DNA from 2 places in the Roseovarius ramblicola genome. Region 2 is predicted to be linked to the other one. Evidence: riboswitches for the same ligand, from Rfam matches in the RefSeq annotation. Region 2 holds a riboswitch; the other holds the start of a gene.

What was found. A riboswitch is a leader RNA that binds a small molecule or an ion and turns the genes downstream of it on or off. The one in region 2 is predicted to bind cobalamin.
Region 1: it holds a riboswitch for cobalamin, as region 2 does, so the genes downstream of both, ACFFU4_RS01245 (TonB-dependent receptor plug domain-containing protein) here and ACFFU4_RS09495 (hypothetical protein) in region 2, are expected to answer to the same signal.

The regions. Positions count from the first base shown of each region.
Region 1 is NZ_JBHMEC010000002.1:129,496-136,892, reverse strand. It holds gene recN (DNA repair protein RecN) at 1-156, shown strand, start outside; gene ppk2 (polyphosphate kinase 2) at 169-1,137, opposite strand; gene ACFFU4_RS01255 (ETC complex I subunit) at 1,317-1,628, opposite strand; gene ACFFU4_RS01250 (ABC transporter transmembrane domain-containing protein) at 1,701-3,497, opposite strand; cobalamin riboswitch at 3,653-3,861, shown strand; gene ACFFU4_RS01245 (TonB-dependent receptor plug domain-containing protein) at 4,000-5,832, shown strand; gene ACFFU4_RS01240 (ABC transporter substrate-binding protein) at 5,873-6,658, shown strand; gene ACFFU4_RS01235 (FecCD family ABC transporter permease) at 6,655-7,397, shown strand, end outside.
Region 2 is NZ_JBHMEC010000015.1:180,364-187,760, forward strand. It holds gene serB (phosphoserine phosphatase SerB) at 1-333, shown strand, start outside; gene ACFFU4_RS09480 (EF-hand domain-containing protein) at 364-615, opposite strand; gene ACFFU4_RS09485 (L,D-transpeptidase family protein) at 1,028-1,522, opposite strand; gene ACFFU4_RS09490 (DUF1127 domain-containing protein) at 1,779-2,042, shown strand; gene ACFFU4_RS09495 (hypothetical protein) at 2,263-2,550, opposite strand; cobalamin riboswitch at 2,643-2,843, opposite strand; gene ACFFU4_RS09500 (heavy metal translocating P-type ATPase) at 2,969-5,485, shown strand; gene cueR (Cu(I)-responsive transcriptional regulator) at 5,503-5,907, shown strand; gene ACFFU4_RS09510 (fasciclin domain-containing protein) at 6,128-6,616, shown strand; gene ACFFU4_RS09515 (amino acid aminotransferase) at 6,655-7,397, opposite strand, start outside.

The DNA.
Region 1 (7,397 bases), on a different contig from region 2:
TGGCGGGTGGAAAAGCGGGTCGAGAACGACATGACGCTGTCGACCGTGCGCGCCCTCGCGGGGACAGAGCGCGTCGACGAAATCGCCCGGATGCTGTCGGGTGAACGCATCACCCAGGAGGCCCGGGCCGCCGCCGAGGCGCTGATGACGGGATGAGCGCGCCCGTGCTCAGCGCGGCTGGCGGCTGTCGGGGTGCAGCGACTTTCCGAGGATGTGCACGGAATTGTGCAGCACGTGCTGCGCGGTCGACACGATCAGCGGATCGGGCGTGCCGACGACCCGCTGGTCCTTGCCCGAATACTCCAGCGTGCTCAGGAAATGCCGCATGCAGTTCAGCCGCGCGCGTTTCTTGTCGTTCGACTTGATGACCGTCCAGGGCGCGTCGGCAGTGTCTGTATAGAAGAACATCGCCTCTTTCGCCTCGGTGTAATCCTCCCACTTGTCGAGGCTCAGCTTGTCGATCGGGCTCAGCTTCCACTGTTTCAGCGGGTCGGTGGCACGGCTGTCAAAGCGGCGCTTCTGCTCCTCCTGCGTGACCGAGAACCAGTACTTGTAGAGCCGGATGCCCGAGCGCACCAGCATCCTCTCAAGCTCGGGCGTCTGGCGCATGAATTCGAGGTATTCCCACGGCTCGCAAAAGCCCATGACCCGCTCGACACCGCCGCGATTGTACCAGGAGCGGTCATAGAATACCATCTCGCCCACCGTGGGCAGATGCTCGACATAGCGCTGAAAGAACCACTGACCCTTTTCTTCCCATGTCGGCTTGTTCAGCGCCACGACACGGGCCTGCCGGGGGTTCAGGTGCTCGGTGAAGCGCTTGATCGTGCCGCCCTTGCCCGCCGCGTCGCGTCCCTCGAACAGCAGCACGAAGCGCTCTCCGGTCTCTTGCGCCCAGAGTTGCACCTTGAGCAGTTCGGCCTGAAGCTTGGCCTTCTGCGCCTCGTAGGTGCGGCGCCCCAGCTTGTCCTGATAGGGATATGTGCCGTTCTCGAACGCGGCGCGCGCCTCGGCGAGCCTGTCGGTGGAGACGGGTTCCCGGTCTTCGTCATGCGTGTCCGCCGCTTCCGGAGCGGTGGCAGGTCCGGCGAGCGGCTCTGCCGTGGACTCGATGTCCTTGGCGGCGGTATCGGTCATGTCGGGCTCCCTCGTCACTGTTGATTTTGTGACGCCCAGTCTAACGTTTACGCGCCTCCCGCGCCTTGATGCGTGTCAATGGAGGACGGTCGCCGCCGAAAATGCACTGGTCCCGCGCCCCGGTCGGGGGCGGCGGCGGGCCGCGAAAAGGGAAAGAGCGGAATGGCCTGCGGGACGCCTCAGTGGGTCCAGACCTGCCGCCGCCGGGGCGAGAAATTCTCGGCATAGCCGCCGGGGCGGATGTTGGGCTTGCGCGTGTGCGGCTCCTGAACCACGGCGTCGATGCCGTGCTCCCTGGCGTAGTGCAGCGCCGCCTCCTTGCTGTCGAAGCGCAGCCGCACCTGCGCCTGCGTGTCGGCGTTCGAGGTCCAGCCCATCAGCGGGTCGATCTCGCGCGCGGTCTCGGACACGAATTCCAGCACCCATTTCTGTGTGTTGGCGACGCCCGATTGCGTGGCGGTCCGGGCGGGTTTGTAGATGCGTGCGCGCATGGGACTCTCCGAAACTGTCACTCGCCGTTATTCCAGATTGCCGCGCTCGCGGCAAGGGACCGTTCGCCGCGGTCAGGCCGCGACGCCGTCGGTGAACTGCAACCGCGCCAGCCGCGCATAGAGCCCGTTTTCCGCCACCAGGCTGTCATGCGTGCCCTGCGCCACGATGCGGCCCTGGTCCATCACCACGATGCGGTCGGCCTTTTTCACCGTGGCGAGCCGGTGCGCCACGATGATCGTGGTACGCGTCTGCGCCATCGTCTCGACGGCGGTCTGCACCGCGCGCTCGCTCTCGGCGTCAAGCGCGCTCGTCGCCTCGTCCAGCAGCAGCACCGGCGCATCGCGCAGGATCGCGCGGGCGATGGCGATGCGCTGTTTCTGCCCGCCCGACAGCATCACCCCGCGCTCGCCCACATAGGTGTCGTAGCCCTCGGGCAGCCGCGCGATGAAATCATGCGCATTGGCCGCACGCGCCGCCGCCTCGATCTCGGCATCGCTCGCGCCGAGACGGCCAAAGCGGATATTCTCGCGCGCCGAGGCGGCAAAGATCACCGGGTCCTGCGGCACGAGGGCCAGATCGGCGCGGAAATCGTGCCGCGCCATGTCCCCGAGCGGCACGCCGTCAAGCGTGATGCGCCCCTCATCCGGGTCATAGAACCGCTGGATAAGCTGAATGACAGAGGTCTTGCCCGCCCCCGAGGGCCCCACCAGCGCCACCGTCTCGCCGGGCCTGATGCTCAGGCTGAAATCGTCGAGCGCCGGGGTCTCGGGCCGCGCGGGATAGGCAAAGCGCACCGCGTCAAAGGCGATCTCGCCACGTACCGGGCGCGGCACCGCCACCGGTGCGCCCGGATCCTTGACCGGATCGTCGGCGCGCAGCAGCTCCACCAGCCGCTCGGTCGCGCCCGCCGCGCGCTGCAACTCGCCCCAGATTTCCGACAGCGCCGCCACCGCGCCCGCCACCATCACCGCGTAGATCACGAATTGCACCAGGCTGCCGGCGCTCATGTCGCCCGCGCGCACATCGCGCGCCCCGATCCACAGCACACCGACGATGCCTGTGAACACGAGGAAAATGACGATCACCGTCATCAGCGCGCGGGTATTCACCCGCCGCCGCGCGGCTTCATAGCTGCGCTCGGTGATGTCGCCGAACCGCGCCCGGCTCTCGCGCTCATGGGTGAACGCCTGCACCGTCTGCACCGACATGAGCGCCTCGGAGGCGTTGCCGGAACTGTTGGCGATCCAGTCCTGGTTCTCGCGGCTGAGCCCGCGCAGACGCCGGCCAAGCACCAGGATCGGCACGATCACCAGCGGCACGATCAACAACACCATCCCGGTCAGCTTGGCCGAGGTCAACAGCATCAGCACCATGCCGCCCGCGAACAGCAGCAGGTTGCGCAGCGCGATCGACACCGACGAGCCGATCACCGACTGGATCAGCGTGGTGTCGGTGGTGATCCGGCTCAGCACTTCGCCGGTCATCACCCGCTCGTAGAACGCCGGGCTCATGCCGATCACCCGGTCGAACACCGCCTTGCGGATATCGGCCACCACCCGTTCGCCCAGCCGCGACACCAGCAGATAGCGCAGCCCCGTACCCAGTGCCAGCAGCGCCGCGAAAAAGAGCGCCGCGCCAAAATACTGATCGAGAAGCGCGCCGTCCTCGCCGCCGAAATTGTCCACCACCCGGCGCACCGCCATCGGCAGGACCAGCGCCGCGGCGGCGGTCAGCACCAGCGCGGCGAAGGCGGCGGCCAGCAGCACGCGATACGGGCGCAGGAACGGCCAGAGCTCGGCCATCGCGCGCAGCCGCTTCGATTTCTCGCGATCCAGAAGATCGGCCCCTTTATCGGCCCTGCGCACCATGTCCGTCTACTCCGTCCCGTTCGCACCGGTTCTTGGCGAGTAGGGCGCGCGGGGTCAAGTGCCCCGAATGGTCGCAGGGGACATGGCATGGAAAACCGCATCGCATGCGCGCGGCGGCAGCGGCGATTATCTCTTGCGCGAATCCGGTTTCGGGCGTATCGCGGGACTGCTTCGGTCCGGGAAACATCCCGGGCAATAGGGAATACGGTGCGATCCCCGAAATGGATCAATTCCGTGACTGCCCCCGCAACTGTAAGCGGCGAGCGAGGCCGGAACATGCCACTGCACCCCCGAAGGGGTATGGGAAGGCCCGGCCAAGCGACGACCCGCAAGTCAGGAGACCTGCCGAAGTGATCACCCTATCCGGGCGCGGGGCGCGCCGTGGATAACGGACCTTTCCGTAGTGGTGGCGCTTTCACCGTCTGCGGAGGGGGCATGTCCTTTCCAATGACCGAGCCGATGGAAAACACGATGCCGCATACCGGTATTCTGGGGACATGACATGAAATATCTCGCAAGCTGCGCCCTCTGCGCGCTCGCCACCACCCCTGCAATCGCACAGGAGGCGTTCGATCTCGACACGATCACCGTGATCGCCAACCAGACACGCACAGCGCTCGAACGCAGCGGCTCTACCGTCGAGGTGCTGTCTGACACCGAGGTCCGCACCGCGCCCACCAACCGCCTCGGCGACCGCCTCGCCTTCGAGCCGGGGGTTTCCGCCTCGGCCACGGGCCCGCTCGGCACCGCCTCGACCGTCCGTATCCGCGGCCTCGGCGGCTCTTACGTGCCGGTGCTGATCGACGGCATCGACGTGACCGATCCGGCCGGCACCGGCGGCGGCTTCGATTTCGGCGGGATGACCAATGCGGGGCTGGGCCGGATCGAGGTGCTCAAGGGCTCGCAATCGGCGCGCTTCGGCCAGAACGCCGTCGGCGGCGTCATCAATATCCAGAGCCTGCGACCCACCGAAGATGGCGTCCACGGCTTTGCCGAGGCCCAGGCCGGGAGCTACGATTTCCGCCGCGGCGTGCTCGGCCTCACCGCCCGCACCGACCGCACCGACCTGTCCTTCTCCGTCAGCCGCACCGAAACCAACGGCTTTTCCGCCTCCGCCGCTGGCACCGAGGATGACGGGTTCGACGCGACACAGGCCAGCCTCTACGCCCGCCACCAGGTGTCGGACATGGTCGCGGTCGGCCTGAGCGGCCTTTACATCGACGCGACCCTCGAATTCGATGAGGGTGCCGCCGCGGGCGACGGCCCGCCCCCGTTCAACGAACGCACCGACCGCGAGACCGCGGGCCTGCGCGCCTTCGCCGAGCTTGAGACCGGGGCCGTCAGCCATGATCTCGCCGTCAGCTATTTCGACACCGAACGCCAGACATCGGACAATTTCGGCGGCCGCCGCTTCAAGGGCGAGCGCCGCCGCGTCGAATATCGCGGCAGCTACGATCCGGGCGGGATGTGGACGCTCAATTTCGGCGGCGATTACGAGGAAGAGGAGGATATCACCCAGACCGTCGACATCACCGGCGTGCAGGCGGAACTGCTGTTCGCCCCCATCGACGCCCTCGATCTCGCGTTTTCGGTCCGCAACGACGACCATTCCGAGTTTGCCTCCGAACTGTCCTCGCGCGCCGCATTGGCGTGGCGGATGCGCGAGGACCTGATCCTGCGCGCCTCGGCCTCCGACGGCTTCCGCGCGCCCGCCCTGATCGAGCTTGACCCGAGCTTCGGCGATCCCGCTTTCGAGCCGGAGACCAGCACCAGCTACGATCTCGGGCTCGAAAAACGCCTCGCCGGGGGCGGCTTCCTGCGCGGCACGCTGTTCTACACCGAGATCGACGGCCAGATATTCTTCGACAGCAACTCCACCGGTTGCCAATCTTTCGCCGACTTCGGCTTTCCCGGCTGTTTCGAGACCCGCGATTTCGAGGCGAGTGGCGTGGAGTTGTCGGCGGAAGTGCCGATCAACGCCTATCTGACGCTCAACGCGGCCTATACCTTCACCGACGCCGACGCAGGCGACACCCGGGCCTCGCGGGTGCCCCGGCACGACGCCCTGATCGCGCTCGCGACACAGATCACGCCGGACCTCGACGCGCAGTTCACGCTCCAGCATGTCGCCGATTCGGAGCCGTCGGAATTCGCGCCGGCCATGAACAAGGTGGGCGACTACACCCTGTTCCACGTCAACGCCACCTACGCGGTCACCGACAGCGTCGATGCCTTCCTCCGCGTGGAAAACCTCTTCGACGAGGATTACGAGACGGCGGGCGGGTTCAACACCGCCGGGCGGTCCGCCTATGCGGGGCTGCGTGCGTCCTTCTAGGCTCATAGCGCTCGGCCTGGCCCTCGCGCTCGCGGGGGCCATGGCGCGCGCGGGCGCGGATCCGGCCCACGCCCCGGATCGCGTGGTGTCGATCAACCTGTGCACCGATCAGCTCGCCATGATGCTGGCCGCCCCGGGACAGCTCGTCTCGGTCTCCGACCTCGCCACCGATCCGCACAGCTCGGCGATGGCCCGCGAGGCGCGCGCCTACCGGGTCAACCACGGCCGCGCCGAGGAGGTCTACCTGCTCGATCCCGACCTCGTGCTCGCCGGGGCCTATACCGATCCGGCGACCGTGGGGATGCTGCGTCGTCTGGGGCTGCGGGTGGTGCAGTTCGACACCGCCCGTTCGCTTGCCGACACCCGCGACCGCATCGCAGGAATGGCCCGCGTTCTGGACCGCGAGGCGGCGGGCGCGGCTCTCATCGGGGATTTCGACGCGCGGCTCGCCGCGCTGCGCGCCCCCGACGCCCGCCACAGCGCCGCGCTTTATCACCCCAACGGCTACAGCCTCGGCGCGGGCACCCTGTCGGACGACATCCTGCGCGCCGCCGGGTTCGAAAACGTGGCCCGCTCCCTCGGCCTGCGCGGCGGCGGCACGGTGGTGCTGGAACAACTGGTGATGGCCGCGCCCGACCTGCTGATCCGCGGCACGCCCCTGCCCGGCGCCTCGCGCTCCGAGGCGGTGATGACCCACCCGGCGCTGGCCGCGCTCACCGCCCGCACGGCGGGCCTGCGCATCACCTCGCCCGACTGGATCTGCGGCACGCCGCATGTTCTGGACGCGGTGCAAACGCTCACCACCGCACGCGAGGGCCTGGAATGAAGCGCCTCGCCCTCGCCCTCTCGGCGCTCACCGCCGCACTGTTCCTCGCCTCGCTCGCCGTGGGCCCGGCGGGCATCGGCGCGACCGACGGCCTCGCCGCGCTGATCCTCGGCGGCGACGGGCCCGCGCCGCTGGTGATGCGCGAGATTCGCCTGCCGCGCGCACTGCTGGGCGTGATGATCGGGGCGAGCCTCGGGCTTTCAGGCGCGGCCCTGCAAGGCTACCTGCGCAACCCGCTGGCCGAGCCGGGGCTGATCGGCGTGTCGGGCAGCGCGGCGCTGGGCGCGGTGCTGGCCATCCATACCGGGCTGGCCGCGGCCACCACGCTCGCCCTGCCGGTGGCGGCGCTGGCGGGCGCGGGCACCGGCGTGCTTCTGATCCTGATGCTGGCCGGGCCGCGCGGCGGGTCGATCACGCTGATCCTCGCCGGGATCGCCATCTCGGCGCTCGCCGCCGCGCTCACCTCGCTTGTGCTCAACCTCTCGCCCAACCCCTATGCCGCCTCGGAAATCGTGTTCTGGATGATGGGCTCGCTCGCCGACCGCTCGATGACCCATGTCTGGCTGGCGCTGCCCTTGATGCTGGCGGGCGGCGCGGCGCTGCTGACGCTGGGGCGCGGGCTCGACGCGCTGACGCTGGGCGAGGACGCCGCCGAGGCGATGGGCCTGCGCCTCGCCCGCCTGCGGCTGACGCTGGTGCTGGGCACGGCGGCGATGGTCGGATCGGCGGTGGCGGTGGC
Region 2 (7,397 bases):
GACGAGCACCGCGCCAACACCCTGCTGACCGAAGGCGGGCTTCTCACCGGCGATGTCGCCCGGCCCATCCTCGGGCGCGAGGCCAAGGTCGCGGCGCTGGCCGGGATCACCGCCCGGCTCGGGATATCGGAACGGGATGTGATCGCGGTCGGAGACGGGGCCAACGACCTCGGCATGCTGGGCCGCGCGGGCACCGGGGTGGCGCTCCATGCCAAGCCCTCGGTCGCCGCGCAATGCGACATCCGCATCCATCACGGAGACCTCACGGCGCTGCTCTACCTTCAGGGTTACGCGCGGGGGGATTTCGTCGCACCTGACCGGGACGGGCAATAGCCCGCCCCGGCGGGGGAGTAACCGGAAAGATCAGCCTTCGCTCGACGACAGGACGCCTGCGTCCTGCGCGGCGGCAAACTCTTCCTCACTGAGCACGCCGTCGGCGTCGGCGTCTGCCTCCATGAAGGCCTCTACCGGTGCGTCGGGCATGGCGTCCTGGAATTCGGACATGGTGACGTAGCCATCCCCGTCGGCATCCGCGCTCGTGAATTCGGCCGCCTGCGCGGTGGCAGGCAGGGCAAGCGTCAGGGCGAAACCTGCGGCAAGCGTTGTCTTGGTCATCTCGATAATCCTTTCGTTTCAGGTTCCCGGACAGCGCCGTTGCGCCGCCGTGAGCGGATCATGGAACGCACCCCCGAAATTGTCGCCATGCACTGAGAAGATCCTGAAAAACATGCGGAAATCAGCCAGAACCCGCGCGCCGCATCGGCGGGCCTTCGCTCCCCTGCCGGATCGCGCGGAAAGCCGCGCGCGCGGCTGACCGTTTCAGGCGGATCGCCGCGCGAAACGCCGACCTGCGCCGGTAGGTGGAACATCGCCGAGGGTCGATTCGCGCGACTCAGGCCGACGCAGAAGCAAACCTGATCGCGCCATGCAGGTGAGCTCTGCCGATCTGATGCGCCTCGCCTTGCAGCGGGCGGTCGGGGTGGACGACCGCCGGTCCCGTTGTGCGGATATTCGGTGCGCCGATCCGTTAGCGCACGATCAGCCGCGTCCCGTGGCGGATCGCCGCCGCGATTCTGCGCAGGTGACGGGGATCGAGCGCGATGCAGCCCGCCGTGGGATAAACCGGCCTGCGCCAGCGGTGCACGAAGATGCACGAGCCGCGCCCGCGCGCGGCGCGCGGCCAGTTCCAGTCGGTCACGATCACCAGGTCATAAAGCGGATCGGCGCGGCACAGGACTTCGTGACTATGGGGATAGGGCGCGCGCACCATGAGGTTGTAATCCTCGTGGCCCGGATCGTCGGACCACAGGTCGCCGGGCCGGATCGGTACCGCCCAGTCCGCGGGTCGCGCCATGCGGTCGGGGCGGTAGAGCATCCCGACGATCCGGTGGATGCCGGTGGGCGTGGCACCATCGCCCTCGCGCTTGTCGCACGCAATACCGCCGCGCCCGATGGTGCAGGGGTAGCGCCGCCCGCCAAAGCGCAGCCCGGTGGGCGTGAGAACGAGATCGCGCGGTGTCATGCCCCTTGCTACCATGTGCCGCTGCCCGGTCCAGAGATTTTCGCGGCGAACATGACGTTTACGCCGCAATGCAGCGAGACGGGATTTTTCAAAGCTGCGCAACAGGGCATCAGGATGTGATGAAAAACTCCGCGATTGCCTGACGTTAAGTCACTTTCCGCCATGCGTTTTCTGCATGGCAGAAATGTTCATCGAGGTATTGTGCAAGTGCAGAAACCGGCTATCTTTGGTTCAAGCGAGGCCGGACAGAGCGGCCTTGAAGGGCGAAAGCGAAAAAGATCGCAAGGGAAAGAAAATGGCACGGTCGATCGTCACGCAACATGGCAGCGCAGGCACGGTGTGGAGCGAACTCCGCGCCACCGCTCATGCCGCAACGCAGCATGCGTCGGCCTGGATGGCCTATCGCCGGACGGTGCGCGAGCTTTCCGGTCTGAGCAACCGCGATCTGGCCGACTTGGGCCTGCATCGCAGCGAAATTCGCCGGGTCGCGCGCGATTCGGTCTACGGCGCAAGGCGCTGAACGGAATGCGGGTGCGCCTCTCCTCCTCCCTGGCGCATTCGTGACGGTCACGGGTCCCCTCTCCTCCTCCCTGGGACCCGGGGCCAGACGACAGGGTCGCGAACACGGTCCTGCAAGATAGCGGACGGTCTCCTCCTCCTCCCTGAGGCCGGAAGCGAAAGAGAACGGCGGCACCCTCCTCCTCCCTGGTGTCGCCGTTTTTCTTTTCCCCCGCATGATTTCAGTTGAGCAGCTCCGCGCGCCGCACGCGGGCGGCCCGGCGGCGGACGGCGCCGCCTGTCAACGACCTGCTGGCCTCGTGCAGACAGCCGACGAAGGCGCGCGCCGCCGCGCTTTGGGCGTCGCGGGCAGCCGGCGTTTCAAGTGCGTCGCGGGCCATGCGCGCGGTCACCGGGCCCGGCGCGGCAAGCACCCATTCGAGAAAGCCATGCCGCGCAGCGGCCAGCGCCTGCGCGCCCTCGGTCGGGCTGTTCTCGAGCGCGCCGATGATACGTGTGACATCCGTCATGATCTGGTCTCCCCGGCCACACCCCGGGCCGGATGGGGCAGAGGGCGGGGCGATGGCGCGGGGCACGCACAAACGCCCGCATCGCCCACCGCGATTCGACGTGGACCATGGCTGGTTTCCGGGCTTGGGTGGCGGGCCGCGGGCCCATGCGCGAGGCACCTTCCCGGGCCGCTCCCGGCCCAGTGGCATAACGCCTCGTCGCCCACCCTTACCGTTGCGGGGGCAGCGCCGGTCTCTCACCGGCTTCCCAATTCTCCACCCCATGGGGTGGCACCATGACGTGCACAGGCTAACACCGGGCCTCGCTCCCGCAAGCGCAAAGGCGAAGATCGCGAGACGAAAAGCGGCACTGGGCTTGACCTTCCAGTTACGGGAATCCCTATCTATCGTTCAAACACCCAGGGAACGGAGCATCGACATGGCCGAGAGCCGCCAGATCAGGATTTACCTCGACGGGCTGACCTGCGCGAGCTGCGTGCGCCGCGCCGAGGCGGCGCTCACCGCGCTCGACGGGGTGACCCGCGCCGAGGTCAGCCTCGCGGATGCCTCCGCCCGGATCGACGCGACGGACACGGTCGCGATGCCCGAAATCGCAGCGGCGCTCGACGCTGCGGGCTATCCGCTGCGCCGCGCCGAGACGGGGCTCTCGGTGGACAAGATGTCCTGCGCGTCCTGCGTGGGGCGGGTCGAGGCGGCGCTGGCCGCCGTACCGGGCGTGCTCGACGTGCGGGTGAACCTCGCCACCGAAAGCGCGCGGGTGATCCATGCCGAGGGTGTGGTCACGGCGGACGACCTCGCGGCAGCGGCGGGCGACGCGGGCTATCCGGCGACGGTGACGCAGGGCGGAGAATCGCGCGACGCGACCACGCGCAAGCAGGGTGAGGCGCGCGACATGGCCCGGCGCACGGGTCTGGCGGCGGTGCTGGCGCTGCCCGTCTTCGTACTGGAAATGGGCGGCCACGCCATCCCTGCGCTGCATCAGCTCATCGCCGACACGGTGGGGATGCAGGCAAGCTGGGTGCTGCAATTCCTGCTCACCACGCTGGTGCTGGCCGGGCCGGGCCGCGGCTTCTACCGCACGGGTATCCCGGCGCTCCTGCGCGGCGCGCCGGACATGAACAGCCTCGTGGCACTGGGCACCGGGGCCGCCTACGGCTATTCGGTGGTGGCGACCTTCCTGCCCGGATTGCTGCCCGAGGCGGTGCGCGCCGTCTATTTCGAGGCGGCGGCGGTGATCGTGGTGCTGATCCTGCTGGGCCGCTGGCTGGAGGCGCGGGCCAAGGGCCGCACCGGCGCGGCGATCGAGCGGTTGATGGGGCTGCAGGCACGCACTGCGCGGGTGATGCGCGACGGCACGGCCGAAGAGGTGGAGATCGACGCCATCGTGCCCGGCGATATCGTGCTCGTGCGCCCCGGAGAGCGTATCCCCGTGGATGGCGAGGTGACCGAGGGCAGCGCCCATGTCGACGAGAGCATGATCACCGGCGAGCCGGTCCCGGTGGCCAAGTCCGCGGGCGACGCCGTGACCGGCGGCACCGTCAACGGCGCGGGCAGCCTCGATCTGCGCGCGACGCGGGTGGGGGCCGACACCACGCTGTCGCAGATCATCCGCATGGTCGAGGAGGCACAGGGTGCCAAGCTGCCGATTCAGGGCATGGTGGACCGGATCACGCTGTGGTTCGTCCCCGCGGTGATGGCGGTGGCGGCGCTGACGGTGGCGGTGTGGCTCGCCGTCGGCCCCGATCCGGCGCTGACGCTGGCGCTGGTGGCGGGCGTGTCGGTGCTGATCATCGCCTGCCCCTGCGCGATGGGGTTGGCGACCCCCACCTCGATCATGGTGGGCACGGGGCGCGCGGCGGACATGGGCGTGCTGTTTCGCAAGGGCGACGCGTTGCAGGCGCTCGCGGGCATCCGCACCGTGGCGCTCGACAAGACCGGCACCGTGACAGAGGGCCACCCCGAGATGACCGACCTGGTGCTGGCCGAGGGGATGGACCGGGCCGAGGTGCTGCGGCTGGTCGCCGCGGTCGAGGCACGCTCGGAGCACCCCGTCGCCGATGCCATCACCCGCGCCGCCCGCGCCGAGGGCGCGGAGATGGCCGAGGTGACGCAATTCGAGACCATCACCGGCCATGGCGTGCGGGCGCGCGTCGCGGGGCGTGACGTACTGGTGGGGGCCGACCGGCTGATGACGCGCGAGGACATCGACACCGCACCGCTCGCACAGACCGAGGCCGATCTCGCGGCACGCGGGCGCACCGCGCTCTTTGCCGCGATCGACGGGCGTCTGGCCGCCGTCATCGCCGTCGCCGACCCGGTAAAGCCGTCAAGCGCCGCCGCCATCGCAAGCCTGCGTGGCATGGGGCTGCGCGTGGCGATGCTGACCGGCGACAAGCGCGAAACGGCAGAGGCCATCGCCCGCGAGACCGGCATCGACGAGGTCGTCGCCGGGCTCTTGCCCGAGGACAAGGTCACGGCGATCAAGGACATGCAGGCGCGCGGATCCGTGGCCTTTGTCGGCGACGGGATCAACGATGCGCCCGCGCTGGCGCAGGCGGATGTGGGCATCGCCATCGGCACCGGCACCGATATCGCCATCGAGGCCGCCGACGTGGTGCTCATGTCGGGCGATCTGCGCGGGGTGACGGGGGCGGTCGCGGTGTCGCGCGCGACCATGCGCAACATCCGGCAGAACCTCGTCTGGGCGTTCGGCTACAACGTGGCGCTGATCCCGGTGGCGGCGGGGGTGCTCTACCCCGCCTTCGGGACGTTGCTCTCGCCGGTGCTGGCGGCGGGGGCGATGGCGCTCAGTTCGGTCTTTGTCGTGTCCAACGCCCTGCGCCTGCGGCGGCTGCGCCCGGCCATGGGTGACGAGGCGGGAGAGCACGCACGGAACGCCGCCCCGGTGGCCGGACGCCCGGCCACCGCCGGGTAACGATAAGGAGGGCAAGCATGAATATCGGCGATGTCGCGGAGCGCACCGGCCTTCCGGCCAAGACCATACGTTACTACGAGGAGATCGGCCTCGTCCGCCCGCTACGCGGCGCGAACGGCTATCGGCGGTTCCGTGAGGGCGACGTGCACAAGCTGGGCTTTCTGGGCCGCGCGCGCTCTCTGGGGTTCTCGATCGAGGATTGTCGCGGGCTGCTCGCGCTCTACGAGGACGAGGACCGCGCAAGCGCCGATGTCCGGCGCATCGCCAAGGCGCATCTGGAAAAGATCGACGCCAAGCTGGCCGAGCTTGGTGCCATGCGCGCGACGCTCGCGCACCTGGTCGAGGCCTGCGCAGGCGATCACCGCCCCGACTGCCCGATCCTCGCCGACCTGGCGGTCGAAGAGGACGGCACCGGGACCTGACCGCGCCCCACGTCCGTGCCGGATGATGGCCGCGCGCGGACTGAAATTCACAAAATTGTGATTGGATATTTCAACAGGTTCTGGCTTAGCGAGCTTCCCCTTTCCGTCAAACCCCATGCGCGGAAATCCCCGCTGAACCGGCACGACCGCCGCTCCGTAACCCTCGCAACGATGCCGCAATCGGGTGTCGTCAACGCAAACCGGAAACGGAGGAAACGTTATGCTTCGCAGAACCTATCTCGCCCTTGCCACCGCCGCAGCCGTGATGGCAGGCCCCGCGCTCGCTGACGGGCATGGGAACGAGATGGACATCGTCGATATCGCCGCGGGCAACGAGAGCTTTTCCACCCTCGTCGCCGCGGTGAAGGCGGCGGATCTTGTCGAAACGCTCAAGGGCGACGGCCCCTTCACCGTCTTCGCGCCCACCAACGCGGCATTCGCCGCGCTGCCCGAGGGCACGGTCGAGGACCTGCTCAAGCCCGCGAACAAGGACCAGCTCACCGCCGTGCTCACCTACCACGTGGTGCCGGGCAAGGTGATGTCGGGCGACCTCAGCGACGGCATGATGGCCGCAACCGTACAGGGCGGCGAGGTGACTATCGGCACCGAGGGCGGCGTCACGGTGGACGGGGCCAACGTCGTGCAGGCCGATATCGAGGCCAGCAACGGCGTCATCCACGTCATCGACGGCGTGATCATGCCGAAGTAACCACGACGCAGGGGGCGGCCCGCGGGCCGCCCTCTCGCCTACACGCCCGCGTCGATCAGCGCCTTGGCAAGAATCGGCACGGTTTTGTCGTTCAGCCCGGCGATGTTGATGCGGCTATCGCCGATCATGTAGATGCCGTGGTCGGCCCGCAGGCGCTCGACCTGTTCCGGCGTGGCCCCGAGGCGCGAGAACATGCCCCGATGCTGCGCGATGAAGCCGAACCGATCAGAGCCTGACAGCCGCTGTAATTCCGCCGCCAATTGCTCGCGCAGTTTCAGCATCCCCTGACGCACATCCTCGAGCTCCGCCTGCCAGTCGGCGCGCAGGGTATCGTCGGTCAGCACCATGCTCACCAGCCGCGCGCCGTGATCGGGCGGAAAGGAATAGGTCTGCCGGTTGAGATAGGCGAGGTTGGCCTGTGTCAGCGTGCGCAGCCCCGCCTCCTGCATCACCGCCATCAGGATGCCGGTGCGCTCGCGGTAGATGCCGAAATTCTTGGAACAGCTCGCCGCGATCAGCACCTCGGGACAGTTGGCGGCCACATAGCGCACCGCCGCCGCGTCCGCCTCCAGCCCGTCGCCGAACCCCTGATAGGCGATGTCGATCATCGGCAGCGCACCCGCCGCGTTCAGCCGCTCGACCACCGCGCGCCATTCGGGCATGGTGAGGTTCGCCCCTGTGGGGTTGTGGCAGCAGCCGTGCAGGAGCACCACGTCGCCCGCGCGCACGCCCTCCAGATCGGCCATCATCCCGTCGAAATCCACCGCGCAGGTGGCGCTGT